DNA from 2 places in the Endozoicomonas sp. Z74 genome. Region 1 is predicted to be linked to the other one. Evidence: predicted binding sites of a transcription regulator. Region 1 holds the regulator's gene; the other holds the start of a gene.

Region 1 (7,880 bases):
AAGACATTTAATGGGACTTTGAGGAAGCCTTAATTAAAATTATTTTAGTGCTTTCAAAAAACAGCTGAACCTCATCAACCCTCCACAGTCCGCGAGGCAAGCCTGGATAAAGGGAAGTGACAGACAAAACGGCTGCCCTTGCCTGGATGACTGCTAATGCTGATACGACCATCATGCCTTAACAGCACGTGCTTGACGATAGCCAGTCCCAACCCGGTCCCCCCGGTAGCCTGACTTCGACTTTTATCCACCCGGTAAAACCGCTCGGTCAGCCTGGGGATATGAACCGGATCAATACCAACGCCATTGTCCTGGACCATCATATGTCCACCCTGTTGATCCTGCCACCAGCGTATCTGGATTTTTCCTCCTGTCGGCGTATAACGGATGGCATTGAAGACCAGATTGGCAAAAGCACTGCGCAGTTCAACGTTGTCTCCCACCATGGCTGCGTCATCATCGCACTCCAGAGAGACCTGGTGCTGCTCTTCACCACTGAGCGCCCGGGCATCCTCAGCAATCCCTTCCAGCAGCGGCTTGAGGCTGACCTTCTGTTTATCCCCCTCCGGCTCTGTTGCCTCCAGTCGGGACAGCAGAAGTAAATCCGCAATCAACCCCTGCATCCTCAAGGCCTGTTCCTGCATGCGGTTCAATGCCCTGTTCCACACCGGAGGTGTATCAGGGTGATGCTCAACGCCATCAATCAGGGTTTCCAGGTACCCGGCAATGACCGTCAGGGGCGTTCTGAGTTCATGGGAAACATTGGCCACAAAATCGGTTCGCATGGTTTCCAGCTGCTGCAGCCGAGTGACATCACGCACCAGCAGCAACCGGTTACCCTGCCCATACACCGTAATGGCAATCTGAAGCTGACGGTTTTCATGGGCCGGAGACACAATCTGAATCGGCTCCCGGTTCTGGCTATGCTCCATGTAACCGGCAAACCGTGGATCCCGAACCAGGTTAGTCAATAGCTGCCCCTGGTCATCGGGCATCTGCAGGCCGAGCAGCTCTTCTGCAGCCCGATTCCACCATTCCAGGCAACCCTGCTGGTCGGCCATCACGATGCCATCATTCAGCGCCGCGGTAGACTCCTGAATGCGCTCAATGACACTGGCCAGCCGTCGCCGGGAGCGTTTCTGCCGGCGCTGGATCCGGTAAATACCATCGAAAATTTCACCCCAGACGCCGCTGCTTTCCGGGGGCTCAATGTCTTTATGGGAGGCCTTGTCAAGCCAGCCAATTAACCGATACAACTGACGGTGGCTCCAGACCAGATACAGCACCGTCACCACAAAAAGCCCCAGGAAAACCCGGTCGGCAAGCCAACCTGCGGAAAAACCCAAAGCCAGCCCCAACAACAGTCGACCGGTAAAATACGATCTGATAGAGGTTGCCACATTCAATTCCGGCTCTTCCCTTTACAAGCGGGTGATTTGCTGATGACCTGCGCATCATCGGTAAGAGGATCGTGATGCTTCAGGCACGGGTAGAAAAACGATACCCCGTTCCCCTGACGGTTTGAACATAATTTTCATAATCGCTGCCCAGAGCCTTGCGCAGTCGACGTATATGGACATCCACGGTACGTTCTTCCACATAGACATTGCCACCCCAGACCTGGTCAAGCAACTGACCACGGGTATAGGCCCGTTCCTGGTGAGTCAGAAAAAACTGGAGCAGGCGATACTCAGTGGGCCCCATCTCAGCGGCTTTGCCATCGATACTGACCCGGTGGCTCACTGGATCCAGCTCCAGGCCCTTGACGACGATAGATGTTTGATCATCCATGCCCCGGGCTCGTCTCAGCACCGCTTTCAACCTGGCCGCCAGCTCTCTGGGAGAAAACGGTTTGGTGATGTAATCATCAGCCCCGGTTTCCAGTCCCTGAATCTTGTGGTCCTCTTCACCTTTGGCGGTCAGCATGATGATCGGGATCTCCGCCGTCAGTTCATCCCGCTTAAGCCGACGGGCCAGCTCAATGCCGGAAACATCCGGCAGCATCCAGTCCAGCAGAATCAGGTCCGGCTTGCGATCCACCACCAGGGTGTGCGCCTGTCTGGCATCAGCCGCCTCAAGGCATTGGTAACCGGCCATCTCCAGGGCCACCGCCACCATTTCCCGAATCGGCGCTTCATCATCCACAATTAGAATTGTTTTGCCAGACATGACCGTTACCCCGAGATAATATGATCACTGTTAAGGTGTATGACCCGTTATTCCTACTCACTCATCCATACGACAGGTATTACACCCGCCGATTGTTACAGATAAATGACAATCTGAGAAATAACAGGCAATGGCCTGATATGAAAGCCTTCTTACCGCTGCCTGTTTTTTCGTCACAGGATAACCCACTCTATTTCGAAAACGTCTGAGGCCCACACTAAATAACATCTATATTTCGAGCCCGACGAAGAATGAAGTACACCTGACACCAGCACTATTGGCCTAATACAATTCAGTATCCTCATATGATAGCGACGCAGCACTTCCCAGACCGTTTCAGATATCTGTTTATGTTATTACTGCTCTCTCATGTCTCTGCCCCTGGGGCATCATTTGGGACTCCCCATACAGACAGAAATACATTAGATATAAGGATTTCCGGAACAGAGATACAACTTCTGGACAGCAATTATGGCAATTGCTGGCAGTTCAATGAAGGGGTTAACTGCGAATTTCAAATGAGCCCTTTCTCTGCCCCCAATAGAGAGGAATCAGCACCTTCCTATAACCCGCAGGTGATTTTTTCGAGTCCTGTCCAGCCCCTATTTCTATCTTCACCCTTTTTTTCAACAGAGCCATTATCTATAGAGCCCCCAAACCAGAACGAAGTCATTATCGAGCGACTCCCCCCTTTCAACAACGCTGAAGTAGTTCTCCTATTTCAGTATAAGCTGGAAGCCAAGCAAGCTTCTCCATTTTGCCAGAAACTCTTTGCTGACAGCCTGGTTTGCAAGTTCAGTAAAGGGCAGCCCCGTCTTCGGGTAAAAACCACCTCTCCTTTAATACAAGCTGCCACTCTACCACCGCGCGTAAACACTGGTGGTGATGATATAACCAGCTATGTTACCGAAGCACTTCAAGGTTTTGTTATACAAAGCCGGGCCAATCCGGTTACCAATGATTTTCATGACGGGGTTTCAAGGAAGGTCGACTTAACCCCAGATAACCCACCTTCCAAGTATTCAATAACAGGATCAGGCATAGACTGGCTAATACTCCCTGCCATGGGAGTGATAGACCCACTCCCTGCTGTAGAGCAACGTATTATTACTGTGTATCCATTACATGGTGCTGACAGGAGTACGAATAGTGAAACCTCGTTTGTGGATAATCAGCTCCAACCTGAGCTCATACTGGAGGCGTTATATCAATCCAATGGCCTGGCTACCCCGCCGCAAATCGAAGATGCCATCTGTACATACAACCTGGATAGAGACAGTGTCTATGCATGGATACAGTATCAAAATTTAGTTGCCTCAGAGCAACCAGGACTTGTCGGAGCCAGTGCTATAAACCCGTTCTGGATACCAAGACCTTCTGAGCTATCTAATTATTATCCATCTTTGACTGAGGCAGACCTTAACCATCTAAACCAACAACAAGACACTGCATTCAGCTCAAAACAGAAACGTCGCTCTCCCCGAAGACACAGAGAGCGCCCCTCCCCCTATCAGGAAACTGGGCAACTGACGTGGCATGAGTACACTGCTCCAGGCTTTTCTACCCACACAGCAAAACAGTCTCGACGGGGTAGACCCAAAAAAAAATCCACGCCTACTGCAACCGTGACCCTTGCAGAAATAGAACAAGGCAGAGAAATATCCAATCCGGGGTCAATGTTCTATTCTGAACAAAATCCAGCACCAACCAGCTCTTTTTCAGAAGAAGCTGGTAGTTCCTTCCCTCTACCTGAAGAAGAGGCTCATTCAAACTCAACAACAACGGACTTTTCAATGGATGAACTGACAAGCAGGCAGAGACCCCTCTCAAATAAAGAGGCCTTAAAATATGCTTTTATGACGAAGTACCGCTACGGTATTCCCTGGCCCTGGGGAGCTTGGCCCAAAGTGCAAAATGAAAGGTGCCAACCTTTTAACCTCTCCAAGAGCCAAAATACTAGAGAAGATCCGGATGACGACTCTAGCTCTTATTTCCCCCCTTTTTCCGCAAGCCCAGTCTGTCAATAAAGTCTGGTATAGAATACAAATCCACGGGAGCCCATGCCTATACCGAAAACACCACCCCAAGAAAAATCGTCAGACCGACCCAATGGTTGGAAAGAAAGGCCTTGAAACAGTGATCGCGATCTCGATCCCTGGTTAGCTTATGCTGGAAAACAAAGCCCCCGACAGCCAATAGCAAAGAGACGTAGTAGGGCCATGCCAGCTCCAGCTGCATACCCAGCATCACCATGGCAACCAGCATCATAGCCTGAAAGGTGGCGATAATCAGATTATCCATTTCACCAAATAAAATAGCGGTGGATTTGATGCCAATTTTCAGGTCATCCTCCCGGTCCACCATGGCGTATTGCGTGTCATAGGCTACGATCCAGAGCAAATTGGCCGTAAACAGCAACCAGGTCTGAGTGGTCAGGGCGGTGGTTTCTGCGGCATAGGCCATGGGGATCGCCCATCCAAAGGCCGCTCCCAGCACCACCTGTGGCAGATAAGTATACCGTTTGGCAAAGGGATAGGCGCAGGCCAGCAGTACGCCCCCAAACGAGAGCCCGATAGTCAGGCTGTTAGTGGTCAATACCAGGAGAAAGGCCAGCAGGAACATAACCGCAGCATAAAGCAGGGCCTCATTCGGGCTCACTCTTCCGGTAATCAATGGCCGGTTTCGAGTACGCGTGACGTGGCCGTCAAAGTGACGGTCCGCATAATCGTTGATCACACAGCCAGCACTGCGAGTCAGAACGACCCCTGAAATAAAAACCAGCAGATTGTGGATGCCTGGTATGCCATCTGCCGCGAACCAAAGCGCCCACAGGGTAGGCCAGAGCAACAAATAAATCCCAATAGGGCGGTCTAGGCGCGCCAGCTGAATAAAATCCTTCCAACGGGGCAGATGCTGATCCAATAGGGTGATTAATTTTTCAGAGCCTGTCATGGCGGGTAACAGTTTCATGCGCTCTCTTTTCTATTTTCGATGAAAATACCGCTACTGCCAGCCTGTGGAACTGAAAACAGGCGGCCAAGGCATTGGCCCCATTCTAACCACGACCGCTCTGTGGAAGAAAGACTTCGCACACTGAAATGGGCAAATCATTCAGGTAAAACAGGGAACGCCTTCCCCAGGCGCTTTCATCCCCATAGTCAAAGTCCAGATGGAGGTTGAACTGCCGGGCGGGAATTTCCGCAATTTCAATGGGCCCACGACGCAGGCCTGGCTGACTGAAAATATACTCCCCCAGAGGCCGGTCACCCAGTGTCAGCAACCCCCGGTTGTCCCCTTCCAGGCTGGATGCAGGGAGCACACTTCGGGCAAACACCACTGGCCTGCCAGAACCAAATAGCAACACTTCGCGGACACTGGCAGAACCTTCTCCACAGTTCAGAAAGGCCCTCTCAGAGGCTGTTGGTTCCAACCATTCGTGGCGGATCACCCGGACAAAAAAGGCGCCCTTATGCACCTGCTTGAGCCGCTGGGTAAGAGAGGTGTGATCCAGCAGCATCTCCCGGAGCCCGGAGGGTATTCTGTCAGCACTCCCCTTCTGACAGGGCTCGGGCTGCCAGGTCATATCGGAAAAATCAACAAACGGCATTAACAGTACTTCCTGCCCGGCAGACAACAGCAAGCTGCCGGGCTCTGAGATTACATGGCAGTGGCAAACGGTATTGTAGAAAGAGCCACTTCAGACAGGGTTGTTTTGCTCTGCTTTATGTTGTTATTCATATAGGATTTACCCAGTGGTCTGTCACAGCAAAGCCCATAAATTGTGCCAGTGGCCACCACAGCCTGCAACCGTGAGGATCGCACTATGAAAAAGTGGCAATGCATTGTCTGCGGATTCACCTACGACGAAGCCGAAGGCTGGCCCGATGACGGCATCCCTCCGGGAACCGCCTGGGAGGATGTTCCCGAAGACTGGCAGTGCCCGGATTGCGGGGTCGGCAAAGACGATTTTGAGATGGTGGAAATCCGCTGAATAAGGAAAACCATCGATTTTCCTGAAATACAAGCCACAAGACCCTTCTGGCTATTGCTCAAAACCCGGCAGTGTTTTAGTCTGTTTTTGTTTGAGCCCCAATGGAAGAGAAAAGAACAACAAAACGGAGTGTAACCACTATGCGCAAACCTGAACTGATCAATGCCATTGCCGACGAAGCAGATATCAGTAAAGACAAGGCTTCACTGGCTCTGAATGCCCTTCTTGATGCCATCACCGGTGCCCTTAAGTCTGAAGACACCGTGAACCTGGTGGGCTTTGGAACATTTGTGCAACGAAGTCGTGCGGCCCGTCAGGGGAAAAACCCCCAGACTGGAGAAACCATTCAGATCAAAGCCAGCAAAACCGTCGCCTTTAAGCCCGGCAAGGCACTTAAGGAAGCCGTAAACTGACCAACCCAGACAGGCAAACCCGTTAAACATTGGCTGTGAAAGCATTTTTTCATCGTTATCAATTGGGGGGATGATGGAAAAATCGCTTTCACACAAACCAGGCATCACCTCCCCCGGGTGTACCCATTCACTGGAATATCAATTATCTCGCTTTTCCAGGGCTTTCAGACACGTAATAGAACCACTGCTCAGGCAACACTGCAAAGTGGACCTGAATACCAGAATAGACCTCACCCTGTTCACAAGAAGAATTACTCAAAAGACATCAGAAGGATTATGTTGTGAAGTTCAGACTGCTGTTATGGACCCTAGGCTTTATGATGAAGCGGGCCAGTCGCAAGAAACCGTCGTTCAGAAAAACCCTGGAAAACCAGGACCTCACCTTCCAGCTGAGCAGTCAGGACGGTGTCGCCCGCCACTATATCGTGAAAGACAACAGCGTGAAGCCGGTGTCCGGACCTGCCAAACAGCCCACGTTTGAGCTGTCCTTTTCCAGTGCCGCCAAAGGGTTTGAAATACTTACTGCCAGAAATGCCCAGGAAGCGTTTATGCGGGGTGTTCAGGAGAAAGATATTGTTGCCTCCGGCGACCTCAGCAAGATGATGTGGTTCCAGACCATGACAACAGCCATGAAAGGATAGAAGCGTCTTTTTTAACCAGGCGGTTTGCCGAGCAACCATAATCGCTCGGCATAACGCCCTGGCAGCCAGAGCGCCAGCGCCAGCAGAACAAAAAACAGCGCCTCGTGCATCTCGCCCCAGAAATATTCAAAGAACCGGGTGTACAGGTTGATTAACAGAAACGACAGCCCGAAGACTCTCATCCATTCATTATCGGCCTTCTGACCCACTGTCATGGCCAGAATACTCACCGCAAGCAGCAGAATACTCCATGGCAATGCCTGCCAATGGGTCAGAAACTCCAGATCAGGCTGATTGCCAAACAGGGTAAGCGCCCAGAGAGAAACAAACAGACACAACAGTCCTAAGGCCTCGGTAACCCGGCGCAAGGTATAAAGACGACCACGAATCATCATCGCTGACACCAGCAACAGAGCACCAAAAGCCCCATAACGCAGCAGATAATTCATACCCCAGTACATGGACTCCCATCCGGATTGGTAGCCGGTTTCCGTTCCAAACCAGGCCCCGAGAGCAACCAGACCAAAAAACCACATCAGCCGGGACACCAGCCACCCACCCAGCAACAGGTACACCAGAGAGGCCAGTAAAATCAGCAGGGAGAAGTGACCGGAACCGGTATCCAGAGCTTTTCCCAGAAAAAACACGGCAATGGCAATCCCTACC
Region 2 (7,880 bases), on a different contig from region 1:
AACAGAGTACCCACCACCCAAAGATGGCGTGCTCTTGTTCCTATGGCCCATAGAAACCAAGGGTCCCCAGGGTATGTTGTATACGATTTAAAACCAGAAACAGGCAAATTTAACAATGTTGGTACCGGCCCAATATCAAATGTTATAGAGACATTGAGATTTGAAATAGACTTGATATTTCCCGCTAGCCCAATTACACAGCCTGCCACGAAATAAAATCAACCTTTCTTGACGAGCAAACTAGACGGCTCCGTCAATGTTGCGACAGACTTCCACCCCATAATACGTGTCCCTACGATAACTGGGTGAGTTGCCGCAAGAGTGGTTGTCACCATGGTGACAGCCTCATAAAATCGCGCGCGCTGGCTATTCAGTGTTCCAGGAGCCTGTCATTTACCTGAACCGAAGTATCCAGCAACCATTTAAATGTATAAAAGTTATCAACCGTTGCAGGCAACGCCTGTTTGCAACTGACCTCCGTCAGGACACCCAATGAGCACAAATTACGCGAATCCGGCCCCCCTGGGTCTCTGTGGTTTTGGTATGACCACCATTCTTCTTAACCTGCACAATGCCGGTTTTTTTGAAATCAGTGCGGTCATTCTGGCCATGGGTCTGTGCTATGGCGGCCTGGCTCAGGTACTGGTGGGCATGATGGAATTCCGTCGTGGCAACACCTTCGGCACCATGGCTTTCACCTCCTATGGCCTGTTCTGGTGGTCACTGGTGCTGATCTGGGTTCTGCCTGCCACCGGTGTCACTCCTGCATCTCCCGCCGGATTCGTTGGCTGGTACCTGTTGCTCTGGGGCATCTTCACCCTGTTCCTGTTTGTTGGCACCCTGAACGCCTCCCGGGCCGCCCAGTTTGTCTTTGGCTCCCTGACCACCCTGTTCTTCCTGCTGGCCTACAAAGACTTCACCGGTAATGCTGCCATCGGAACACTGGCGGGCTATGTAGGTATTGTCTGCGGAGCCAGCGCCATCTATGAAGCCATGGGCCTGGTACTGAACGAAAAGCTGGGACGCACCGTTCTGCCTCTGGGGGAACCCAAGCCCAAGGCAGCCATTGGCCAGACCGTCGCCGCCTGACCTCAGCCCTCTTGCAGCACCTGAAAAAGGAACCATTTACTGGTTCCTTTTTTGTATCTGGCTAACCTGTTGCACGGACGCTGCTCTCCTTCAGGAAAAGAATCTGCCATTCATGGTGCCACCCAGTCCTATGAGCTAAAGTTGAAAAGCGATACTAAGTGGGTAAAGGAGATGATTTATGGAAAATCTGTATGAACGTGATTACAACCTGTGGGCCGAGCAGCAAAAAGAACTGCTGAGAAGCGGCCGGTTTGATGCCCTGGATATCACGAATCTGATTGAGGAGTTAGGGGAAGTGGGTGGCAGTAACAGAACAGCACTGAAATCTCACTTCAACATTCTCCTTATTCACCTGCTGAAGCTGGATTACCAGATGCGGGTGCTTCAGGACCCCTGGATCGCTGACAAAGTGGCCTACACCTGGCTCCCCAGCATCCATAACTCCCGTTCTGGCATTGAGGATCTGCTGGAGGCCAGCCCATCACTGAAAACAGAGCTGAATGACGTCATTGAACAGGTTTACCCCAGGTCAAAAAACAAAGCCATTGAGCAAATGAACAAATACATCCAGCCCCCGGAAAAAAAGCTGACTCAGGCCTCTTTCCCCCATACCTGCCCATGGACTCTGAAGGAGTTGATGTCTGTTACTCTGTTGCCGGAAGGTTGATGCGGAAGCTACCGGCAATAATCGGGTTCGGGACTCGATAAAACTAACTGAACTGATACTCCCCAGTCTTACTCTGTCTCACTTGATAGAAATTCACCCCGGGGTACAGCTTGTTTTTGATGTACCAGACATAGGCAATCATGGCGACAGAAATGGTCAGGCTGGCAGCGGTCATCAACGGTGCTTCCGAAAAGCCCTGCAAGGCTTTGGGCAACTGGGTGATACTCAGAATAAGGTAAACGTTATAGGTCGCCAGGCTGTATTTATAGAATCCCCAGACAAATAACAGCGCCACGGCTGAGACCGAGCCCGCCAGCCAGAAAGGCGCATTCCCCCCCAGGGCCGACCCAATGATGAAAGCATTCAAAACGGCAAAACCGGAAAACACCAGCATCAGGGTGATCAGAATATTGTTCAGTCGATCATACTGGAGACACAACCCCTGATCCTTGAGGGTTGCCACCATATGGGCCACCTTTTTTTCCTTGATGTCTCCCCCTTTGAAACGCTGGAAAATCTCGTCTTTACTGACACCACTGTCAAGCAACCGCTGCATTTCTTTTCTGGTCTGTTTTTTGTTCATTGTCTGGTGAGCCCACTGGCAGTATTCAATCCGTCGAGACAGCACCACGTCGGTTTCAACTCGCAGTATGTCCCCGAAAATTAACAGCAGGCCCATTGTGCCACTTCCCGCAGGAAAAAGAAGGCAGTCGTATAAGTGGTGTCAGCTGCGAGCCGCTATTGCTATGCAAAGGTGTATAAAAAGGGTTCAACGGAAGCGATATAGAAAATAAAACCCGGGGATGATTTATAACGAAAAAGGGGCTCATTTGAGCCCCTTTTTCAATGTTCCAAAAACCCTTTATTTACGGGCAAGTGTCGTATTATCCAGGCCAAGCTGAGCCAGATACTTTTCAACCACTTTGCCTGGCAGAGGGATGTAGCCATCCTTCACCACCACTTCCTGCCCCTGCCTGGACATCACCAGCTTAACAAATTCACGCTCCAGCGGAGAGAGAGGTTTGTTGGGCTGCTTGTTGATGTACACATAAAGGAAGCGGGACAGGGGGTAGCTGCCGTTTACTGCATTGAGCGGAGAGGCATCCACAAATTGCTGACCCGATTTTTTAGCCAGGGGCACAGTGCGGACACTGGAAGTTTTATAGCCTATTCCAGAGTAACCAATGCCATTCAGTGACGCAGAGACAGACTGGACAACGGATGCAGAGCCCGGCTGCTCGTTAACACTGTTCTTGAAGTCCCCTTTGCACAGTGCTTTTTTCTTGAAGTAACCATAGGTACCGGAGACAGAGTTACGCCCATAAAGCTGCAGAGAGCGATTCTTCCAGGCACCCTCCAGCCCGGCATCCCCCCAGGTACGGATATCAGTGGCACCACCGCACTTGCGGTTAGAAGAGAAAATGGCATCCACCTCCGCCATGGTCAGCCCCTTGATGGGGTTGTCCTTGTTCACAAACACCGCCAGGGCATCAATGGCTACTGGAATAGCCGTGGGCTTATAACCGTGCTTCTTCTCAAAAGCAGCCAGTTCCTTATCTTTCATCTTCCGGCTCATGGGCCCGAAGTTAGCCGTCCCTTCGCTCAGTGCTGGCGGAGCCGTAGAAGATCCAGCGGCCTGGATCTGTACATTGACATTGGGATATACCCGCTTGAAATCTTCCGCCCACAGGGTCATCAGATTGGCCAGGGTATCAGACCCCACGCTGGACAGGTTCCCGGATACACCCCTGGACTTTTCATAGACTGGCAGTGATGGATCCAGCGAGCTGGCGGCTGCAGCGCCACTTCCCACCACCAGAGCGGTAGCCGCCGAAAGGGCTGTCATCAGTTTCGTTATTTTCATCCTGGAGCTCTCCCGTAAGTTGATGATCAAGAGGCTATATCACTGACTACTATCGTTGCTGCCTGGGTCGCTGGTTAAGTTTCTGCAGCGAGACAGCCTCCTGGTGTAACCTCTGGAGCCCACTATAGGGTGCAAATATGACAGTTCTGTGAAAAGCCCGCCAATAATTCAGAACATTAGTGCCAGTCAATTGATCCTTTACCTGGGGCAGGCCTATAATGGCGCCGTAAAGCCATCGCTCTCGAAATAATGAGAATAACAAACAGCCCGTTAGCGGGAATGCCCGGACACTCCAGGAACACGACACAAGTCATCTGCATCCAGGACATTCACCAGACTTCGGCTGTCGGGGGAATAAAAGTATGCATCCCGTCCGGAAGCTATTCACACAAGCCATCCATCAATCCGTCAAGGCACTGGATCTGATCACCGAACACACCGGAAGACTGGTCAGCTGGGCCAGCCTGCTGCTGGTATTGGTGGTTTGCTGTGTCGTGGTGCTTAGATACCTTCTGAACATGGGCTCCATCGCCATGCAGGAGTCCGCCATGTACCTGCACGCCCTTCTTTTTCTGGGCGCCAGCGCCTATACCCTCAAACACAATGGTCATGTCCGGGTGGATGTATTCTATCGCCGGATGAGCCCCCGCCAGCAGGCACTGGTCAACAGCCTGGGTACCGTCTTTCTGTTGATTCCGGTTTGCCTGTTTATCGGATTCATGAGCTGGGACTACATTGCCCGCTCCTGGAGCATTATGGAGACGTCCCAGGACCCGGGCGGCCTGCCGTTTATTTACCTGTTGAAAAGCCTGCTGCTGGTCATGGTTTTTACCCTTCTGCTGCAAGGCGTTGCCGAGTTGCTGCGCTCCCTGATGATCCTTACCGGACAGGGCGCCATGGAAACCAGTGAAGAAGGAGCACAGGTATGATGGACTTTATCCCCCTGTTGATGTTTGCCTGTGTCTGCCTGGTGTTGCTCGCGGGCTACCCGGTGGCTTTTTCACTGGCGGGCACAGCCCTGCTCTTCGCCGGCGTCGGTTCCGTCACCGGAGCCTTTGACCTGTCTCTGATGAATGCTTTGCCCAGCCGACTGTTTGGCGTGATCACCAACCAGACACTGATCGCCGTTCCCCTGTTTGTGTTTATGGGGGTGATGCTGGAAAAATCGAAAGTGGCGGAAAGCCTGCTGGAAAGCATGGCCCGGCTGTTTGGCAAAACCCGGGGTGGGCTGGGATTGTCGGTAACCGTGGTCGGAATGCTGCTGGCGGCCAGTACCGGCATTGTTGGCGCCACCGTGGTCACCATGGGGCTGCTGTCACTGCCCACCATGTTACGTCGGGGTTACTCGCCGGCACTGGCCACCGGTACGATCTGCGCAACGGGCAGCCTCGGCCAGATCATCCCGCCCTCCATCGCCCTGGTTCTGCTCGGGGACGTACTCTCCAGTGCCTACCAGCAATCACAGATCAAAATGGGCGTGTTTTCCCCGGACACCGTATCCGTGGGTGATCTTTTTGTCGGGGCGGTGATCCCTGGCCTGCTGCTGGTCGCTGCTTACGCCCTTTATCTGGTCATCGTTGCCAGAGTCCGGCCTGACGCTGCTCCGGCCCTGAATGACGACGATATTGAAGCCCTGGGTAACAAAGAGCCGCTCTGGATCAGCCTGCTCCCTCCCCTTCTGTTGATCGTGGCCGTCCTGGGCTCCATTCTGGCTGGAGCCGCAACACCGACAGAAGCTGCCAGTGTCGGTGCAACTGGCGCTATTCTGCTGGCGGCAGCCAAAAAACAATTGTCGTTTAACACCCTGAGAGAAGTGGTTCGCTCCACCACTCAGGTCACCTGCATGGTTTTCCTGATCCTGATCGGAGCTTCGGTATTCTCCCTGGTGTTTCGCGGGTTCAATGGCGATGAGCTGATTCACGGACTGTTCGAAACCATGCCCGGGGGCACATTTACAGCGGTCCTGGTGGTCATGGTGGTGATGTTCCTCCTGGGCTTTATTCTGGATTTTATTGAGATCACCTTTGTGGTGGTTCCCATGGTAGCCCCGGTGCTGCTGGCCATGGGGCTCGACCCGGTATGGCTGGGAATCATGATCGCGGTCAACCTGCAGACCTCTTTCCTGACTCCTCCCTTCGGGTTTGCCCTGTTTTACCTGAGAGGCGTTGCGCCCCCGGAGGTGGCTACTGCTGATATTTACAGAGGCGTAGTTCCCTTTATCGTTATTCAGCTTCTGGTGCTCGGTGCCCTGGCCATCTGGCCACAACTGGCCACATGGCTGCCACAGACGCTTTATGGATAAGCTCTCCATAGAGAAAAATGCCCATAAAGAAAGAAAAACAATAAGAAAATGGAAGTAATCCCATGAATACCACCAAAGAACATCTGGACAACACGCCCTCCCCGGAAGGGGAGCTGACCCTTAAAGTGCTGGCGGACCACCGGTCCGTCAACAGTGCCGGGGATGTATTCGCCGGCTGGGTCGCCATGAACCTGGACCAGGCCGGGGAAATCCGGGCCAGAAAAGAAGCCAACGGCACCCGCCTTGTTACCGTCAGCATTGGTTCCATGAGTTTTCTAAGGCCCGTTCAGATGGGAGACCTGATCGGCCTGTTCACCCGGGTGACTGAGATCGGTACTACCTCCATTAAAGTGGCCGTTGAAGCCTGGATTGAAAATCATCAAGGTTGGGAAAAACTGACGGAAACCAGCATGGTGTTTGTGGCTATTGACCGGGGTGGGCGCACGGTGAGAGTCAGGAAAACCGGGTAAATTCAGTTTTGCTGGTATATAGGATCTTCTTTCAGTGGCAGAGTACAAAAAAAGTCTTATTGACTTTATTTTTTGCGGTTTGCGGCTGAAAGTACTTTTTCTCTGTAATCACTAAAAGACAGTTTTGTTCGAGGGTATTTCTGTATGGTTTTAAAAACAGAAGAGTCCTTTGCGACAACTTGTATTTCGCAATGACCATGCTCAATCGCATTCTTTGACTTTAAAACATTAACCATTGCTCTCAAATTTTGCTCCATAGGGCAAAAATGACCACTGGTGTTATCCAAATAAATAATTTTTCCATTTTGATCCGTATGAATGTTGCCAGCAGCCACTGGCCAGTCATTAACAGCCAGGCAGGAATGAACCACTGTTTTATTACGATAAGGCCCAACTGAAGAGTGGGGCGCTCCATAAATATTACCTTTCTTATCCATGACAATTTTAAACTCAACATCTTCCAGAACCTCTACCCCAGGCTCTTTCTTAACTCCAAGAAGCCTCGATGTATCTAGTATTTCTCCCTGCCAGATGACGTGACCATCAGGATCAATATTAAGTTTGAAATGATCAATCTCCGCTTCACCAATAATTAAAAGCTCTCCTTTTTTTGCCATCAAGCAATCCTTAGAGGTGATGTTATCATCCAGTACCTGGAGAGGCTTTAAACCTCCCGGTTTATCAGCAATTTTATCCTTAGCTTCGCCCAGTGAAAGTGTTTCCAGGTCAAGTAACTGTTCTTGCTTCCAGCCAAATGCAGAGTCCTGATTTTTCAGTGCTATCTGTTTAATATCCTCTGCGGCTTGCTTTGCCTCTTTGTGATAACGTTTCTGATCTTTCTTGTTGATCCAATCTCCTACTACAGGCACTTTCCTTACAGCACTTCCTAAAGCACTTGATTCAGCTTTATCTCCTACCTTTAAGCGGCCATCTTTCACTCTAAGAAGACCATCGACAGGGGATTCCTTTATATTTTCCTCAGAGAATTGTCGTTTGGGTAACCTCTTCAAGTTTTTGGTTGGTCTGGAATCATGATGAGACACATTAGCATCAAGAATCTTTTTCTGAAAATCTTTGACTTTCTCCCCAACCTTTTTTAAATATTGGGAAGATTCTTTTACCACGTGCGCAACGGATCTGCCCTTAAGAAAGCCGGTTTTCTTTTTGGTTTTAGGAGCAGCTGTATTTTCATTGCCAGAATCTATACCAGTAACCTGATGGTTAGGAATACGGTTTGAGTAGTCATTGTCTGTGCCCATTATAATTCCTTTTAAGGTTCATCAACTGTGACTGCTCATTAATTTCACTCGCCACTTTTCCAGCAACTCCCGCATACGCTCCATGGTCACCGGCTTATCAACGCATTCATTCATACCGGCTGCCAGGCAGGCCTGATGGTCTGACTCCATGGCGTTGGCACTGAAAGCAATAATGGGGATATCAGCACAGTGACTGTGAGAGGCACGGATACGGCGGGTGGCTTCCAGT

What was found. Region 1 encodes PhoB, which activates phosphate uptake and scavenging genes when phosphate is short. Its sites were predicted from a motif close to TGTCATANNNNTGTCANA; they were not measured.
Region 2: the regulator PhoB is predicted to act here: its motif matches at 3,757-3,774, upstream of ACNRUY_RS14605 (PstS family phosphate ABC transporter substrate-binding protein).

What each region holds. Positions count from the first base shown of each region.
Region 1 covers NZ_JBLYZI010000007.1:38,443-46,322, forward strand. Annotated here, with positions in the region: gene phoR (phosphate regulon sensor histidine kinase PhoR) at 75-1,400, opposite strand; gene phoB (phosphate regulon transcriptional regulator PhoB) at 1,480-2,169, opposite strand; gene ACNRUY_RS03220 (hypothetical protein) at 2,520-4,196, shown strand; gene ubiA (4-hydroxybenzoate octaprenyltransferase) at 4,234-5,139, opposite strand; gene ACNRUY_RS03230 (chorismate--pyruvate lyase family protein) at 5,225-5,776, opposite strand; gene ACNRUY_RS03235 (rubredoxin) at 5,993-6,160, shown strand; gene ACNRUY_RS03240 (HU family DNA-binding protein) at 6,301-6,573, shown strand; gene ACNRUY_RS03245 (helicase) at 6,855-7,214, shown strand; gene ACNRUY_RS03250 (hypothetical protein) at 7,226-7,880, opposite strand, start outside.
Region 2 covers NZ_JBLYZI010000048.1:25,913-33,792, reverse strand. Annotated here, with positions in the region: gene ACNRUY_RS14625 (hypothetical protein) at 1-216, shown strand, start outside; gene ACNRUY_RS14620 (acetate uptake transporter) at 493-1,089, shown strand; gene ACNRUY_RS14615 (DUF29 domain-containing protein) at 1,268-1,756, shown strand; gene ACNRUY_RS14610 (hypothetical protein) at 1,800-2,435, opposite strand; gene ACNRUY_RS14605 (PstS family phosphate ABC transporter substrate-binding protein) at 2,619-3,620, opposite strand; gene ACNRUY_RS14600 (TRAP transporter small permease subunit) at 3,983-4,549, shown strand; gene ACNRUY_RS14595 (TRAP transporter large permease) at 4,546-5,922, shown strand; gene ACNRUY_RS14590 (acyl-CoA thioesterase) at 5,985-6,392, shown strand; gene ACNRUY_RS14585 (hypothetical protein) at 6,458-7,651, opposite strand; gene ACNRUY_RS14580 (response regulator) at 7,673-7,880, opposite strand, start outside.